3 regions of the Streptomyces sp. NBC_01717 genome follow, and region 1 is predicted to be linked to each of the others. Evidence: riboswitches for the same ligand, from Rfam matches in the RefSeq annotation. Region 1 holds a riboswitch; each other region holds the start of a gene.
The links. A riboswitch is a leader RNA that binds a small molecule or an ion and turns the genes downstream of it on or off. The one in region 1 is predicted to bind cobalamin.
Positions count from the first base shown of each region.

Region 1 (5,904 bases):
GATATCACCTCGATGACGTCCTGGCCGAGCGGATCGACCAACTCCCCGCCGATGAACAGTTTTCCGTGTTCGACAAGCTCGGTCATGGCTGCTGCCTCCCGCGACCCGGCACGTACCGACTCCGCACCTGACTCCATACCTGACTCCGTGTCAGAACTGATACCAGTTCCAGTTCCAGGAGTCCACGGATCCGACGGCGATCGACCTCGGACGAATAGTCGACCAGGGCTACTACTGGAACGAGTTCTCGTTACAGTGGTTGCGGCGCAGCACGGCCGCATGCCGGGACGAGAGATGGGGATCTCATGACACAGGTGACCGAGCACGGCGGCGGCGTGTGGTCCATCAAGGTCCCCATCCCGGACAACCCGCTCGGCCACACCCTGGTTCACGTCCTTGACACCGGCCGCGGCCCGGTCCTGATCGACACCGGCTGGGACGACCCGGAGGCCTGGGACACCCTGGTCGCGGGCCTCACCGCCATCGGAGTCGGCATCACCGACATCCATGGCGTGGTCATCACCCACCACCACCCCGACCACCACGGCCTGTCCGGCCAGGTCCGCGAATCATCCGGGGCCTGGATCGCGATGCACGCCGCGGACACCGCGATCGTGCGCCGCACCCGCGAGTCCGAACCGGGCACCTGGCTGGCCTACCTGGCGGCGAAACTCACCGCGGTCGGCGCCCCCGAGGACCACCTCGCCCCACTGCGCGCCGCCCGCGCCACCGGCCGGATGCGCACCCTGCCCGGCCTTCGCGCCGCCCTCCCGGACCGCGAGATCGTCCCCGGCGAGCTGCTCGACCTGGCGGGCCGCCGGCTCCGCGCGGTCTGGACGCCGGGCCACACCCCCGGCCATGTCTGCCTGCATCTGGAGGAGGACCACCCGGCGAACCTGCCCGGCCGCGGCCGGCTCTTCTCCGGCGACCATCTGCTGCCCGGGATCAGTCCGCACATCGGGCTGTACGAGGACCCGGACGACGCGACGGCCACCGACCCACTGGGCGACTACCTCGACTCGCTGGAGCGCATCGGCCGGCTGGGCGTCGCCGAGGTGCTGCCCGCCCACCAGCACGCGTTCCCGGACGCGGCCCGGCGCGTACAGGAACTCCTCGACCACCACGAGGAGCGGCTGACCGGCCTGCTCGCGCTGCTCGCCACCCCGCTCACGCCGTGGCAGCTGGCCGAGCGGATGGAGTGGAACCGGCCGTGGGAACAGATCCCGCACGGCTCACGGAACATTGCGGTCTCGGAGGCCGAGGCCCACGTCCGCCGACTGGTGAAGCTGGGGCGCGCGGAGGCGATGACAGGGAGCGATCCGGTGACGTACATCGCGGTGTGAGGGGGTTCGCCGACGATCCCCTCCAACACCGAGCCGCTCCTCCGCCTGAACGACGAAGCCCGCGACAAGGCCACCATGGCCACGGTTCGCGATGAGGCACCGGCCGTCATCAGGGGCTGACCTCCTCTCCCACCGCTCCGACCCGGCCCGACCCGGCCCGACCTCACGGGTGACGTACGTCGCTGTTCCGGGCGCCCCTCCGCCCGAAGCGGCGGGCTAGGCCCCGGTAGAGTGTGGGCGTCGTCATCATGCCCGTTCAGGGGGAAGCCGGTGCGAATCCGGCACTGACCACGCAACCGTGAGCCGCTGACACAGCGGTGAGTCGGAATGCCCTGTCCGCGGTCGTGACCGGCTCGCGTCACCGGAACCCCGGTGACCGGCACCGTCGAGGCATACGGGGCCGGAGCCTGGTGCCTGAGTGTGCCTGTGCCCGGTTCCCACCGCAGGAGAGGCCCAGCCCACCATGACCGTTCGCCGCACCGCAGCAACGCTCGCCGCCACCGCCACCGTGCTCTGTGCGGCCGCTGCCCCGGCCGCGGTGGCGGCGCCGTCTCCGTCGCCCACCCCGTCCGTCGCGCTGCCGTCCGGGCTGTACGGCACCAAGGACCCGACGTACGACGGGGTCTGGAGGCAGTCGCTGGCCTTCATCGCCCAGCGGCTCGAAGGGGTCACCCCCGCGGCCGCGTCCGTCGACTGGCTGGTCGCCCAGCAGTGTGACAGCGGCGCCTACGCCTCGTACCGCGCGGATGTCAGCAAACCGTGCGACGCGAAGACCATGACGGACACCAACGCCACAGCCGCCGCGGTCCAGGCGCTCGCCGAGGTCGGCGGGCACGGCGATGCCGTCGACAACGGGGTCGCCTGGCTGAAGTCCGTTCAGAACGAGGACGGCGGCTGGGGTTACAACCCGGGCTCGCCCAGCGACGCCAACTCCACCTCGATCGTGATCGGCGCCCTGGCCAAGCGGGGCCAGCGGCTCGGCGATGTGACGACCGAGGGCGGCAAAACGCCGTACGACGCGCTGCTCGAGCTGGCGATCCCGTGCGGCGGCAAGGACGGCGGCGCGTTCGCGTACCAGCCCGACAAGGGCGGCAAGCTCGCCGCCAACGCGGACGCCACCGCGGCCGGTGTGCTCGGTTCCATGGGCAAGGGGCTGGCCGCCTGGAACAATTCCGCGTCCGAGGACAAGGCGCCCACCTGCCACAAGGGCGCCGTCGTCAAGCCCGAGCAGGCCGCCCAGAACGGTGCGCACTATCTCGCGGGTGCCCTCGCGAAGACCGGCCACCTGAACCAGCCGCCGATGCCGGGCGCCACCGACACCACCGAGCAGCCCGACTTCGGCAACACCGCGGACGCGGTCGTCGCCCTGGCCGCCGCGGGCCACCAGGACAAGGCGGCCGGCGCGCTCGGCTGGCTGAAGAAGCACGCCGCGCCCTGGGCGGCCGAGAACGGCCCGGCCGCCTACGCCCAGTTGGTCGTGGCCGCGCACACGACCGGCGCCGATGCCCGCGACTTCGGCGGTGTCGACCTGGTCGAGCGGCTGAGCGCGACCGGGCCGAAGCCGGCCGCCGTCCACACACCCTCGCCGGCCACCAGCGACTACGCGGCGCAGGACGGCACGAGCGACGACGCCGGTCTCGGCGTGTGGTGGCTCGTCGGTATCGGTCTCGCCGCCGGTGCCGGTGTCGGCTTCCTCATCAGCAGCCGCCGGAAGACCCCGCAGCTGTGAACCGAGCGGGGAATCGATCCGGGTGGCCGACGGCGGGCGCCCTGCTGCTCGTTCTCGGCGCCGTCCTGACCGTGCTCGGCGCGGGCACCGCCCACGCGGCCGGCTACCGCTACTGGTCGTTCTGGGAGGGCAAGGGGACGGGCTGGGCGTATGCCACCCAGGGCCCGTCGCTGGTCCGGCCCGACGACGGTGCGGTGCAGGGCTTCCGGTTCTCGGTCAGCGAGGACTCCCAGGACTCGGCGAAGCCACGCCGCGCCCCCGACTTCGCGGCGATCTGCGCGGACACCCCCGCCAAGGACGGCAGCAAGCGGGTCGCGCTCGTCATCGACCCCGGCACGGCGGCGGACGCCCCTGACGGGGAGACGCCGCCCGCGCCGCGTACCGCGTGCGCGCAGGTCGCCGAGGACGCGAGCGCCGCGGAGGCCCTCGCCTCCGTGGCCAAGCCGCTGCGCTACAGCAGCGAGGCACTGCTCTGCGCGATCTCCGGCTATCCGGCCTCGGGCTGCGGTGAGCAGGTCTCCGGCACCGGGCACGCCGACACCACGTCGCAGGAGCCCGCGAGCCCGTCCGCCTCGGCCCACCCGGGGAGCGGCAGCGGCGGTCCGTCCGCCGGGGTGCTCGCCGGTGTCGCCGCCGTCCTTCTGCTCGGCGTCGCCGCGGTCGTGCAGGCCCGCCGCCGCCGCGGATGACCGTCTCCGCCGGCACGGCCCGGCCGGGCCGTGCCCTGCGTGCCCCCGAGGCGACCCGCAGCAACGCCCTGCCCGCGGGGGCCTGGTGGCTGTGGGCGCTCGGGCTGGCCACCGCCGCCTCCCGGACCAGCAATCCACTGCTGCTCGGGCTGCTGGTGGGGGTGGCCGGTTACGTCGTGGCGGCGCGCCGGACGGATGCGCCGTGGGCCCGTTCGTACGGGGCGTTCATCAGGATCGGGCTGTTCGTCGTAGGCGTGCGGCTGCTGTTCTCCGTCTTTCTCGGCTCGCCGATCCCCGGTACGCACCCGGTGTTCACCCTGCCCGAAGTGCCGCTGCCCGACTGGGCGCAGGGCGTCAGGATCGGCGGCCGGGTCACCGCCGAACAGTTGCTCTTCGCGCTGTACGACGGGGCGAAGCTGGCCACCCTGCTGATCTGCATCGGGGCGGCGAACTCGCTCGCCAACCCGGCCCGGCTGCTGAAGTCGCTGCCGGGCGCCCTGTACGAGGCGGGCGTCGCGGTCGTCGTCGCGATGACGTTCGCACCGAACATGGTTGCCGATGTGGTGCGGCTGCGCACCGCACGGCGGCTGCGGGGCCGCCCCGCCGGTGGCATCAAGGCCGTCCTGCAGATCGGGCTGCCGGTGCTGGAGGGTGCGCTGGAGCGGTCGGTGGCGGTGGCGGCGTCGATGGACGCGCGCGGATACGGGCGCACGGCCCAGGTGCCGCGTGCCGTGCGGCACACCACGAACGTCCTCACGCTCGGCGGGCTGCTGGGGGTCTGCGCCGGCACGTACGGTCTGCTGGCCTCGCAGGGTGCGGTGTACGGGCTGCCGCTGCTGTTCGCCGGGCTCGTCGCCGCGATGGCCGGGCTCCGGCTCGGCGGTGCCCGCTCGGTCCGCACCCGCTACCGGCCCGACCGGTGGGGGGCGAGGGCCTGGCTGGTGGCCGGGTCGGGTGCGGTGGTCGCGGCGGCGATGATCTGGGCGGGCAGTGCCGACACGGAGGCGCTGCATCCCGGAGTGGTACCGCTGACGGCGCCGGTGTTCCCGCTGTGGCCCGCGGCGGCGGTGCTGATCGGGCTGTTGCCCGCGGTGGTGGCGCCCGCGCCACCCGTTGTGGCCGTCGCGAACTCCGAGGAGAGCCAGTGATCAGGTTCGAGCAGGTCTCGGTGCAGTACGAGGGGGCGGCGCGCCCGACCCTGTCCGGGGTCGATCTGACCGTCCCCGAGGGCGAGTTGGTGCTGCTCGTCGGCCCGTCGGGGGTCGGCAAGTCGACGCTGCTGGGCGCCGTCTCCGGTCTCGTACCGCACTTCACGGGCGGCACGCTGCGCGGCAGGGTGATGGTCGACGGCCGTGACACCCGTACCCACAAACCGCGCGAACTCGCCGATCTGGTCGGCACCGTGGGACAGGACCCGCTCTCCCACTTCGTCACCGACACCGTCGAGGACGAGCTGGCGTACGGCATGGAGTCGCTGGGACTCGCCCCCGACGTGATGCGGCGGCGGGTCGAGGAGACCCTCGACCTGCTGGGCCTCGCCGGACTGCGCGACCGGCCGATCGCCACACTCTCCGGCGGCCAGCAGCAGCGGGTCGCGATCGGCTCGGTGCTGACCCCGCACCCCAAGGTCCTGGTCCTCGACGAACCGACGTCCGCACTGGACCCGGCGGCGGCCGAGGAGGTCCTCGCGGTGCTCCAGCGGCTGGTGCACGATCTGGGCACGACGGTCCTGATGGCGGAGCACCGCCTGGAACGCGTCGTCCAGTACGCGGACCAGGTCGTCCTGCTGCCGTCGCCGGGTGCCGCACCTGTGATGGGCGCCCCCGCCGACATCATGGCCGTCTCCCCGGTCCACCCGCCGGTGGTGGCCCTGGGCCGGCTGGCGGGCTGGGTGCCGCTACCGCTTTCGGTACGCGACGCACGGCGCCGTGCGACGGATCTGCGGGAGCGGCTGGCCTCGGCCGAACCGCCGTCGCCCGCTCCGTCGGCGCCCGCCGCCCCGGCGCCGCTGCCCGCGGCCGCTCCCGTACGCCGCGGTCTGTTCGGGCGCCTGCGCACGCCCGCTCCCCGGTCCGCTCCCGAAGGTGTGGTGGAAGCGACCACCCGGGTCGAGGGCCTGGGGGTGCGGCGTGGGCGTGTCGAG
Region 1 covers NZ_CP109178.1:6,470,538-6,476,441, reverse strand. Annotated here, with positions in the region: gene OHB49_RS29355 (aldehyde dehydrogenase) at 1-86, opposite strand, end outside; gene OHB49_RS29350 (MBL fold metallo-hydrolase) at 306-1,343, shown strand; partial or broken gene OHB49_RS29345 (hypothetical protein) at 1,362-1,463, shown strand; cobalamin riboswitch at 1,556-1,742, shown strand; gene OHB49_RS29340 (prenyltransferase/squalene oxidase repeat-containing protein) at 1,807-3,072, shown strand; gene OHB49_RS29335 (SCO2322 family protein) at 3,114-3,761, shown strand; gene OHB49_RS29330 (energy-coupling factor transporter transmembrane component T) at 3,758-4,909, shown strand; gene OHB49_RS29325 (ABC transporter ATP-binding protein) at 4,906-5,904, shown strand, end outside.

Region 2 (5,904 bases), 3.0 Mb from region 1:
CGGGATCTCCTCGACCGCGTCGAACGCTGCCGCGCGGTCGTCCGGGTCGGGCAGATACGTGTCGAGCAGCGTCAGATAGAACTGGACGTGCACGGCCTCCTCGAAGAGCTGCCGCGACAGATACAGCCGCGCCTCGGGGGAGTTGATGTGCTTGTACAGCGTCAGCACGAGGTTGTTCGACACGATCGAGTCGCCGGTCGCGAAGAACGCGACGAGCCGGCCGATCATGTGCTGCTCGCCGGGGGACAGCTTGGCGAGGTCGGCCACGTCGGAGTGGAGGTCGACCTCCTCGACCGTCCAGGTGTTCTTGATCGCATCGCGGTAGCGCTCGTAGAAGTCCGGGTAGCGCATGGGCCGCAGCGTCAGTTCGAAGCCCGGGTCGAGCAGGTTCTTCTCGGTGTTGCTCATTACTGGCAGGCCTCGCAGGACTCGGGGTTTTCGAGGGAGCAGGCGATCGCGTCCGCGTCGGGAGCCGTCGTCTGCTGTACGGGAATGGGGAGGGCGGCTGAGGCCTGGCCGGATGCCGCGCGGGCGATCCGGGTCGCCGGGCGCGAGCGCAGGTAGTACGTCGTCTTCAGCCCCTGCTTCCAGGCGTACGCGTACATCGAGGAGAGCTTGCCGATCGTCGGCGTCTCCAGGAACAGGTTCAGCGACTGGCTCTGGTCGAGGAACGGCGTACGCGCCGCCGCCATGTCGATCAGACCGCGCTGCGGGATCTCCCACGCCGTGCGGTACAACGCCCGTACGTCCTCCGGGATCCAGGCGAACCCCTGCACCGAGCCGCTCGCCTCGCGCAGCGCCTCACGGGTGCGCGCGTCCCACACGCCGAGCTTCTTCAGCTCGTCCACCAGATACGCGTTGACCTGGAGGAATTCGCCGCTGAGCGTCTCGCGCTTGAAGAGGTTGGAGACCTGCGGCTCGATGCACTCGTACACCCCGGCGATCGAGGCGATCGTGGCGGTCGGCGCGATGGCCAGCAGCAGCGAGTTGCGCATACCGGTCTTCGCGATCCGGGCACGCAGCGCGTCCCAGCGCTCCGGCCAGGTCAGCTCGGTGGCGTAGTGGTCGGGGTGCAGCACACCGCGGGCGGCGCGCGTCTCGGACCAGGCGGGCAGCGGACCGGACCGCTCGGCGAGGTCGCAGGACGCCTCGTACGCGGCGAGCATGATCCGCTCGGAGATCTTCGTGGAGAGCGCGCGGGCCTCGGGGGAGTCGAACGGCAGCCGCAGCTGGAAGAAGACGTCCTGGAGCCCCATCGCGCCCAGACCCACCGGGCGCCAGCGGGCGTTGGACCGGCCGGCCTGCTCGGTCGGGTAGAAGTTGATGTCGACGACCCGGTCGAGGAACGTCACGGCCGTACGGACGGTGGAGTCCAGCCGCTCCCAGTCGATCTCACCGTCGGCCACGAACGCCCCGAGATTGACCGAACCGAGGTTGCAGACGGCCGTCTCGCCGTCGTCGGTGACTTCGAGGATCTCGGTGCACAGGTTCGACGAGTGGACGACGCGGCCCGGCTCGGCGGTCTGGTTCGCGGTCCGGTTGGAGGCGTCCTTGAAGGTCATCCAGCCCTGGCCGGTCTGCGCGAGGGTCCGCATCATCCGGCCGTACAGCTCACGCGCCGGCATCGACTTGCGGGCCAGGCCCTTGGCCTCGGCGGCCCGGTACGCGGCGTCGAACTCGTCGCCCCACAGGTCGACCAGCTCGGGCACGTCGGCGGGCGAGAACAGCGACCAGTCGCCGTCCGTGTCGACCCGGCGCATGAACTCGTCCGGGATCCAGTGCGCCAGGTTGAGGTTGTGCGTACGCCGCTGGTCCTCACCGGTGTTGTCGCGCAGCTCCAGGAACTCCTCGATGTCCGCGTGCCACGTCTCCAGGTAGACGGCGGCGGCGCCCTTGCGGCGGCCGCCCTGGTTCACCGCGGCGACCGAGGCGTCGAGTGTCTTCAGGAACGGCACGATGCCGTTGGAGTGCCCGTTGGTGCCGCGGATCAGTGAACCGCGGGCGCGGATCCGGGAGTACGAGAGGCCGATGCCGCCCGCGTGCTTGGAGAGCCGTGCCACCTGGTGGTAGCGGTCGTAGATCGAGTCGAGCTCGTCCAGCGGCGAGTCCAGCAGATAGCAGGAGGACATCTGCGGGTGCCGGGTACCGGAGTTGAAGAGTGTGGGGGAGGAAGGCAGGTAGTCGAGGCGGCTCATCAGGCCGTACAGCGAGGCGACCTCGTCCAGTGCGCGCGCCGAGTCGTCCTCGGCGAGACCGGCCGCCACCCGCAGCATGAAGTGCTGGGGCGTCTCGATGACCTGACGGGTGTGCGGGTGGCGCAGCAGATAGCGGCTGTGCAGCGTCCGCAGCCCGAAGTAGCCGAACCGGTCGTCGGCGCCGTCGGCGAGCGACTGCTCGACCAGCGCGTCGAGCCGGGCCGCGTGGAGCGCCACGAACGCGGCCGTGCGGTCCGCGATCAGACCCTCGCGGTGGCCGACGGCGACCGAGGCGGAGAAGGACACCGCGCCCTGACCGGCCGCCTCGTCCGCGATGGTGCGGGTGAGGAGGCGGGCGGCGAGCCGGGAGTACGCGGGGTCCTCGGAGATCAGACCCGCGGCGGCCTCGGTGGCCAGCGAACGCAGCTCTGCTTCGTCCGACCGGGCGTTGCGGCCGCGCAGCGCGGCGGCGGCGACGCGTCCGGGGTCGGTGTCGGGCAGATCGACGGTGAGGTCGGTCAGGGTCCGCAGCAGTGCGGTCCCGGGTCCGTCGTTCGTGGTTCCCGTGGACTCGGCGACTGAAGCCGGATCGGCTGGCGCGATGGTCATGTGGTGCTCTCCCTCGCTCGGCTCGGGGCCGGGCGGGGAGCGGGGGCAGCCGGGCAGAGGCGTGCCCGGGAAAGGGGACAGCACTCCGTGCGGCGTCCACCGGCCCATCCGCGAGGCCCGGACGTCTGGGCGTCCGGATCGGTCGAGCCGGACGCGCTGTCGGCAGGTCCTCGGACTTACAGGGTGCGCAAAAGTGCACCGATCACACCGTTGCGGGACAGTTCCGGATTCCCACCGGATTTCCCTGCGGCGACAGCGAGCACGAGCATACATGTGGGGGCCGCCCGTTGAGGCAGCCCCCACATGTTGTGTCGTTCGGGGTTCACAGGGTGAGGCTGTAGGTCAGCAGCTGGAGGCCTGGAATGGGATACCAGTCGCGCTCCGGAGTCCGTACGAAGCCCAGGCGGTGGTAGATCCGGTGGGCGGCGAGCATGGTCGACTGCGTCGACAGGACGAGCCCCGCGACGCCGTCCGTACCCCGTGCGCGGTCGATACAGGCCCGTACGAGCGCCTCGCCCGCCCCGAGGCCACGCGCCTCCCGCGCGACGGCGAGCATCCGGAATTCGGCCTCGTCGGGGCCGGCGATGTCGGCCCACGGGTTGCCGGGCGGAGCGTATGTCACGCCGCCCAGTACCCGGCCGTCGGCGCCGACCGCGACGAGCACGTCGGCCTCGGCGGCGCGGCGCGGCACGTCGCGGAGCTGTTCGAGATACGGGTCGTCGGCACCGAGGTCGAGCAGGCCGTCGTCGAGGTACGCGTTTGCGGTGATCTCGCCGAGGAGGGGGTGTTCGGTGGGGTCGACGGGCCTGATCGATATGTCCATGGCGGAAGTGTGCCGTACGGGGGTGGGGGCCGGGGGCAGCTGCCCGGGTACACCAGGGGCGCCGATCCTGTCCGAAACCTGTGTGGCCCGGCGGGCGACGGATCCTTCCTCCGTCGCCGGCCGGGCCACATTTCTTGCTGGCGTGCAGGACTAGCTGGTCGACGGGCTCGTGTCGGGGGAGGAGGCCGGCTCAGGCCTGGCCAACGGGAGTTCGACCTTCACGCCCGGGTCGCCCGCGTCCGCCGTGTAGTCGGCAGGTGACGTCTCGTCGATTCCGGCCGGGGCCTTCACCGCGTTCAGGACGAACGTCAGCACCACCGTCACCACCACGTTCAGCACGAACGCGGTCAGGCCGATGTAGCCGATCTCGCCGATCCCCGGGATCTCCTTCGAGGAGCCGCCGAAGTGCGCCTGGGTCGGGCTCGCCACCCCGTACGCGGCGAGCGTGCCGTAGACCATGCCGACCGCCCAGCCGGCGAGCAGCGCCCAGCGGTGGAACCACCGGGTGAACAGGCCGCCGACCAGTGCCGGGAACGTCTGCAGGATCCAGATCCCGCCCAGCAGCTGGAAGTTGATCGCGACCGTCTTGTCCATCGTGAGGACGAAGGCGAGCGCACCGACCTTCACCAGCAGCGACACCAGCTTGGAGACCTTCGTCTCCTGGGCCGGGGTCGCATCGGGCTTCAGGAAGTCCTTGTAGATGTTCCGGGTGAAGAGGTTGGCGGCGGCGATCGACATGATCGCGGCGGGCACCAGCGCGCCGATACCGATCGCGGCGAACGCCACCCCGGCGAACCAGTCGGGGAACATGTTCTCGAACAGCTGCGGGATCGCCAGCTGCCCGTTCTGCACCTTGACCCCGGCGGCGATCGCCATGAAGCCGAGCAGCGCCAGCAGGCCCAGCATCAGCGAGTACAGCGGCAGGATCGTGGTGTTGCGCCGGATCACGTCACGGCTGCGGCTGGAGAGCGTCGCCGTGATCGAGTGCGGGTACATGAAGAGCGCGAGCGCCGAACCCAGGGCCAGAGTGGCGTAGCCCCATTGGCCCGTCTCGCCCGGTGCGAGCGCTCCGCGCGGGGCGCCGGTCGCCGGGTTCTTCTGCGAGAACGCCTCGCCGGCCTTGGCGAAGATGTCGTCGAATCCGCCCAGCTTGATCGGGATGTAGATGATCGCCACCGCGATGACCAGGTAGATCAGGCCGTCCTTGACGAACGCGATCAGTGCGGGGGCCCGCAGCCCGGAGGAGTACGTGTACGCGGCGAGCACCGCGAACGCGATCAGCAGCGGCAGGTCCTTGACGAACCAGTGCGTGGTCTCGCCGCCGCCGACGCCCATCACGTCCAGCACCGCCTGGATACCGACGAGCTGCAATGCGATGTACGGCATCGTGGCGAGGATGCCGGTGACGGCGACCGCCAGCGAGAGCCCCTTCGATCCGAAGCGGCCGCGGACGAAGTCCGAGGTGGTGACGTACCCGTGCTTGTGCGACACCGACCACAGCCGCGGCAGGAAGGTGAAGATCAGCGGGTACACCAGGATGGTGTACGGGACCGCGAAGAAGCCGGCCGCGCCCGCCGCGTAGATCGCGGCAGGGACGGCGACGAAGGTGTACGCGGTGTACAGGTCGCCGCCGAGCAGGAACCAGGTGACCCAGGTGCCGAACGACCGTCCGCCCAGCCCCCATTCGTCGAGGCTGGCCTCGTTCTCGGCCTTGCGCCAGCGCGCGGCCATGAAACCGATGACCGTGACGGCCAGGAAGAAGAAGATGAAGACGCCGAGCGCGACGCCGTTCACGCCGTCCTTCATGCGGAAGCACCCCCCTTGCGGGAGCGCTGGTCACGCTGCCACAGCTTGTACGCGACCATGGTGAGCGCGGTGGAGATCAGCACCCAGAGCATCTGGTACCAGTAGAAGAACGGAATGCCGATGAAGGTCGGGTCCACCTTCGCGTACGAACCCACCCAGAGCATCGCCACGAACGGCGCGACGAGACAGAGGGCGATGACCACCCTCATAGGTGTGACCGTTGGTGGTTTCGTATCTGTTTCTTCTGGCATATGGCGACTCCGTCCCCTCGCTGACCACCTGTTGTAATGCGCAGGAAATCTAGGGGAGAGTTCCGACCAGCGTCACCCCCTGTCCGCATTTCGGTCCGGCAACGGTGTGCCGAGGCCGGGGGCGAGGGTGCTGTCAGGGGATCCCACTCCTGATATTCCGTCCGCATTCAGGTAGTTGGCCGAGCAGGAGCCAGGTCCCGCCGTCTCAGTCGGTCGGCCG
Region 2 covers NZ_CP109178.1:3,462,845-3,468,748, reverse strand. Annotated here, with positions in the region: gene OHB49_RS15560 (ribonucleotide-diphosphate reductase subunit beta) at 1-408, opposite strand, end outside; gene OHB49_RS15555 (ribonucleoside-diphosphate reductase subunit alpha) at 408-2,804, opposite strand; cobalamin riboswitch at 2,949-3,073, opposite strand; gene OHB49_RS15550 (GNAT family N-acetyltransferase) at 3,127-3,627, opposite strand; gene mctP (monocarboxylate uptake permease MctP) at 3,778-5,433, opposite strand; gene OHB49_RS15540 (DUF3311 domain-containing protein) at 5,430-5,684, opposite strand; gene OHB49_RS15535 (GntR family transcriptional regulator) at 5,890-5,904, opposite strand, start outside.
Region 2: it holds a riboswitch for cobalamin, as region 1 does, so the genes downstream of both, OHB49_RS15555 (ribonucleoside-diphosphate reductase subunit alpha) here and OHB49_RS29340 (prenyltransferase/squalene oxidase repeat-containing protein) in region 1, are expected to answer to the same signal.

Region 3 (5,904 bases), 600 kb from region 1:
ATCGCCGCGTCCAGGTCTCGCCATTCGGACTCGCCGAGGTGGGCGAGGCCGTCCGGGGAACGTGGGGCTCCGGGGTCCCCGCGATAGGCCGGGTCGAGCACCGGGAGCCGCAGCCCGTGCAGGCATTCCATGACATTCATGGGGTGTTCGCGGGTGGTGCCGAGGCCGTGCACGGTGATGACCCAGGTGTCCCGGGGGCCGGGCAGGAACCAGGCGGGCATGGAGCCGAGCTCGCCCGGGATCTCGACGTCCTGGTGGTCGAGGCCGAGGGCGGTGCTCGGGTCGCCGCTGTGCAGCGCGGGGGTGATCCGGACCTGGGTGCCGGGTTCCAGGCTGCCGCTGTTGACGCGTTCCAGTCGGCGCACGACGGCGTCGGCGGCGTGCGGCGCCTGTTCGATCACCGGGCCGACGACGGCGTGGACGCCGTCGCCCATCAGTCCGTACGTACCGGGCCGGAGCGCGGCGAAGGAGCGGGTGAGCGTGACCTGTCCGGCCGCTGTGGCGTGCACGGTGAGCTTGCGGTCGGCGGGGAGGGGACGGCCGGACGGCACCCTGAGGGCGGCGTCGCTGGCGTACCGGCCGGCCGCGACCACTGCCGCGCCGACGCCGAGGACGGTGATGACGGCTGCTGCCGTCGCTGTAGCCGGGCGCACCGCTTCAGTGTCGGGGGGTGTACCGCACCCTGCCAGTGGGCGGGGGCCGTCCGGTGGCAGGGTGCGGTACACCCCTCCCGGTCAGCCTGGCTGTCCGTATCCCTTCAGGGCGTCCTGCACCTCGTCCAGCTGGGCCCGGGTGAGCAGGGACGGGGAACGGCCGGGGACGGAGACGGAGGTGAGCCAGAGCCTGCACATCCATTCGAGCTGGGCGGTGCGGTCGTAGGCCTCGTCGAGGGTGGATCCGTAGGTGACGGTCCCATGGTTCCGGAGCAGACAGCCGGTGCGGTCACGCAGGGCGCCCAGCATGTTGTCGGCCAGCTCCTGCGTTCCGTACCGCGCGTAGGCCGCGGTACGGACGGGGCCGCCGAGCATGGCGGCGGCGTAGTGCACGAGCGGGACCTCGTGGACGAGGGTGGAGACGGCCGTGGCGTGTACGGCGTGGGTGTGCACGACGGCGGCCGCGTCGCTGTTGCGGTAGACCGCCAGGTGGAGCGGGAGTTCGCTGGTCGGGGCCAGTTCGCCGAGGACCTGACGGCCCTCCAGGTCGACGGCGACGGCGTCGCCGGGGCCGAGCCGGTCGTAGGGCACACCGCTCGGCGTGACCAGGACGAGGTCGCCGACCCTCGCCGACACATTGCCCGAGGTCCCGACGACCAGGCCCTCCGCCGCGGTCCTGCGAGCGGTGGCGACGACGCCGTGCCAGGCCTGCTCGACGGCGTCCTGTGCATCATGTGCGGCGTGTGCATCCTGTGTGTCCTGCGCGGCTGTTGCGCCGCTTCCGTCCTCATCCCGATCGCTCATGGGGCAATCCTGTCAGCGGGGCGGGTGCGGCAGGAGGGCGTCGGGTGACCGACATCTCTTTGTCGGATTTTCCAGCGGATTCGCCCTCGGAATCGGCGGTCCACGGGACGCGGCGCCGCGAGGGATTCCGGCCACCGCACGCCCTGCGGTGGCCTCCGACTGTCGCGTGGCGGACGAAACGATCAACGCCACTCCGTTTTGAGTCACCACAGAGCCCCGTCCAGTTCATCTTCCGTTCACCCAGGTTGCCTACGGTCCACGAGCCAATGACGTCGAACGATTGCCTGGGTAAATGGAACACATCACGCTGCTCCTCGCGATTGTGATCGTGACAGCTCTAGTGTTCGATTTCACGAACGGTTTCCATGACACCGCCAACGCGATGGCGACCACCATCTCGACCGGCGCTCTCAAACCCAAGACAGCGGTGGCCATGTCCGCCGCTCTCAACCTGGTCGGCGCGTTCCTCTCGGTCGAGGTCGCCAAAACGATCTCCGGCGGGATCATCAACGAGAACGGGCTGCGGACAGAAGTCATCTTCGCGGCCCTCGTCGGCGCCATTCTGTGGAATCTGCTGACCTGGCTGGTCGGCCTGCCGTCCAGTTCCTCCCACGCCCTCTTCGGCGGTCTCATCGGCGCCGCGGTGATGTCGGCGGGCTGGTCCTCGGTCGACGGCGGCACCGTCGTCACCAAGGTGCTGCTCCCCGCGGTCGCCGCCCCGGTCGTCGCCGGTCTCGCCGCACTGCTGGCGACCAGGCTGACGTACCGGATCGGCGGCAAGGTCCGTAACGACGCCCAGGAGAAGGCCACCGCGAAGGGCTACCGCGCCGGCCAGATCGCCTCGGCCGGACTGGTCTCGCTCGCCCACGGCACCAACGACGCGCAGAAGACCATGGGCATCATCACCCTGGCCCTGGTCACCGGCGGCGTCCTGTCCCCCGGCTCCAACCCGCCGGTCTGGGTCATCGTCTCCGCGGGCATGGCCATCGCGCTCGGCACCTACCTCGGTGGCTGGCGCATCATCCGCACCATGGGCAGTGGCCTCACCGAACTCAAGCCGCCGCAGGGCTTCGCCGCCCAGACCAGCGCGGCCACGGTCATCCTGGCCTCCTCGCACCTCGGCTTCTCCCTCTCCACCACCCAGTCGTGCTCCGGCGCCGTGATGGGTGCGGGGCTGGGCCGCCGGGGCGGTGTGGTCCGCTGGTCCACCGCGACCCGGATGTTCGTCGCCTGGGGTCTGACCCTGCCGGCCGCCGGTCTGGTCGGTGCGGGCGCGGAGTTCCTCACCAAGCAGGGCACCTGGGGTGTCGTCGTCGTCGCCATGCTGCTGATCGGCGGGTCCGCCGCCATCTGGCTGCTGTCCCGCCGCAAGCCGGTCGGTCACGGCGATGTCGCTCCCGCCGCCGAACCGGCGGGTGTCATCACCACCGCCATCGCGGCCGTCACCCCGCCGCCCACCGGGGCCGCGGCTCCGGCCACCACGGCGGACGCGACCGCAGCCACGGACCTCAAGACCACCATCCCGGCCCCGGCCGGAACCGTCGCCGATCCGGCGCGGCCCGCCACGGTGTAAGGACAGATCACCATGAACATCGACTGGGCAGCTCTCGGCTCCGTCTTCGGCGTCTCCCTCGTCGTCACCGTGGCGCTGGTGGGCCTCTTCACCCTGGGCATCGTCGGCCTCTCCAAGCAGCCGGAACCGGCTGCGCAGGGCGGCTCCGCCTCAGGCTCCCTGGCACTCGCCCGCACCGGCGCGTACCTCTGCTTCGGGCTCTGCGCGGCCGCGGTCGCGTACGGGATCTATCTGATCGTCGCCTGAGCACCTGGCCGCACTCCGTCATCGGGGTTCCATCGGGCCGGACACACCTCGCGTGTGGCCGGCCCGATGTGCGTCCGCGCACACTGCGCCGCCGCAGGTCAAGGCCAGGTTGACGGGCATTCGCGGAGCGTGGTGGACTGCCGGAGCCATTTACGGCGACAGCAGAGGAAGCCGGTGCGAATCCGGCGCGGTCCCGCCACTGTCACCGGGGAGCAGTCCCCCACACCGGAAGTCACGGCTCGCGCAGGCGGGCTGGAAGGCCGGGGGAACTGCGGATCCGGGAGCCAGGAGACTCTCGCCGCCGGTCACGTCGAACCAGGGCGCGGACCCTGAGTGAGGACATATCGCCATGCCCGGCTGCCGTGCGTCGTCGTCCGTTTCTGTGCCGCTCCCACCGGGAGCCGGCTGTACGAAGGTCCTTCGAGGCGCAACGGCCGGCTGAGCCGTGCGAGCCGACCGCATCTTCGCGTACGGCGCCACGGCCGGTCTGATCGGCGATCAGCTGCTCGGTGATCCCCGCCGACGGCATCCGGTCGCCGCGTTCGGACGGGCCGCCGCGGCCGTCGAGCGCCGCCTGTGGCGCGACCACCGCGGGTGGGGCGCGCTGCACACCCTGGTCTGCGCCGGAGGTGCCGCGGCCGGAGCCGCGCTGGCCGCCCGTGCCGTACGCCGTCATCCCGCCGCATCCGTCGCCCTCACCGCGGCCGCGACCTGGTCGGTCGTCGGCGGCACATCGCTGGGGCGGGAGGCCCGCGCCATCGGCGGCGCGCTGGCCGCCGGTGACATCGCACTGGCCCGTGAGCGGCTCCCCCATCTGTGCGGCCGCGACCCGCACTCCCTCGACGGGCCGCAGATCGCACGCGCCGTGGTGGAGTCCGTCGCCGAGAACACCTCCGACGCGGTGGTCGGCGCGCTGGTGTGGGGCGCGGTGGGCGGCGTGCCCGGACTCGTCGCCTTCCGGGCCGTCAACACCCTCGACGCCATGGTCGGACACAAATCACCGCGCCATCTGCGCTACGGCTGGGCCTCGGCCCGGCTGGACGATGTCGTGGGCTGGCCCGGTGCCCGGCTCACGGCCGTGCTCGCCGTGGTTGCCGGCGGGCATCCACGTCGGGCGGTACGGGCCTGGCGGGCCGACGCCGGCAAGCACCCGAGCCCCAACGCGGGGCCGGTGGAGGCCTCGTTCGCGGGCGCGCTCGGCGTACGGCTGGGCGGGACCCTCGCGTACGCCGGCCGAGTCGAGCACCGGCCGGTGCTGAACGGCGCGGCCGGCCGTGCGGTGCGGACCGAGGACATCGAGCGCGCGGTGCGGCTGTCGCGCCGGGTGGGGGTGCTGGCCCTCGGCGTGTGCGCGGCGGGCCGGCTGATCGCGGGACGGCGGTCGGCCACGGGGCGGCGCCCGGCCGCGGGACGGAGCGGAAAATGAGCGGCGGACTGCTGGTCGCCGGAACCACGTCGGACGCGGGCAAGAGCGTCGTCACGGCAGGCATCTGCCGCTGGCTGGTGCGCCAGGGAGTGAAGGTCGCGCCGTTCAAGGCGCAGAACATGTCGCTGAACTCGTTCGTCACCCGCGAGGGCGCGGAGATCGGACGTGCGCAGGCGATGCAGGCCCAGGCAGCCCGGGTGGAGCCGACCGCGCTGATGAACCCGGTACTGCTCAAGCCCGGCAGCGACCGCTCCAGCCAGGTCGTCCTGATGGGCAGGCCGGTGGGCGAGATGAGTGCACGCGGCTACCACGGGGGGCGGCAGGAGTCGCTGCTCTCCACGGTCGTGGACTGTCTGGAGCAGCTTCGGGGCACGTATGACGCGGTGATCTGCGAAGGGGCGGGCAGCCCGGCCGAGATCAATCTGCGCCGCACCGACATCGTGAACATGGGGATCGCGCGGGCCGCGCGGTTCCCGGTGGTCGTCGTCGGCGACATCGACCGTGGCGGTGTCTTCGCCTCCTTCTTCGGTACGACGGCGCTGCTCAGCGCCGAGGACCAGGCGCTGATCGCGGGCTATCTGGTCAACAAGTTCCGCGGCGACGTGTCGCTGCTGGAGCCGGGGCTCGACATGCTGCACGGGCTCACCGGGCGGCCGACCTACGGGGTGCTGCCGTTCGCCCATGGCCTGGGCATCGACGAGGAGGACGGACTGCGGGTCTCGCTGCGCGGGGCCGTACGCGAATCGGTCGTCGCGCCGCCGCACGGCGAGGACGTGCTGCGGGTCGCGGTGTGCGCGGTGCCGCTCATGTCGAACTTCACCGATGTGGACGCGCTGGCCGCCGAACCGGGTGTGGTGGTGCGGTTCGTGGACCGGGCGGAGGAGCTCGCCGACGCGGACCTGGTGATCGTGCCCGGCACGCGCGGCACGGTGAAGGCGCTGGCCTGGCTGCGCGAACGCGGGCTGGCCGACGCGCTGCTGCGGCGGGCTGCCCAGGGGCGTCCGGTGCTCGGTATCTGCGGCGGGTTCCAGGTGCTCGGCGAGCGCATCGAGGACGAGGTGGAGTCGCGGGCCGGGCAGGTCGAAGGGCTCGGGCTGCTTCCGGTACGGATCCGGTTCGACCGGGAGAAGACCCTGGCCCGGCCGGTCGGTTCGGCGCTCGGGGAGCCGGTGGAGGGGTACGAGATCCATCACGGGGTCGCC
Region 3 covers NZ_CP109178.1:7,067,061-7,072,964, reverse strand. Annotated here, with positions in the region: gene OHB49_RS32020 (alpha/beta hydrolase) at 1-653, opposite strand, end outside; gene OHB49_RS32015 (class II aldolase/adducin family protein) at 735-1,457, opposite strand; gene OHB49_RS32010 (inorganic phosphate transporter) at 1,750-3,030, shown strand; gene OHB49_RS32005 (hypothetical protein) at 3,043-3,276, shown strand; cobalamin riboswitch at 3,442-3,570, shown strand; gene OHB49_RS32000 (cobalamin biosynthesis protein) at 3,722-4,702, shown strand; gene OHB49_RS31995 (cobyric acid synthase) at 4,699-5,904, shown strand, end outside.
Region 3: it holds a riboswitch for cobalamin, as region 1 does, so the genes downstream of both, OHB49_RS32000 (cobalamin biosynthesis protein) here and OHB49_RS29340 (prenyltransferase/squalene oxidase repeat-containing protein) in region 1, are expected to answer to the same signal.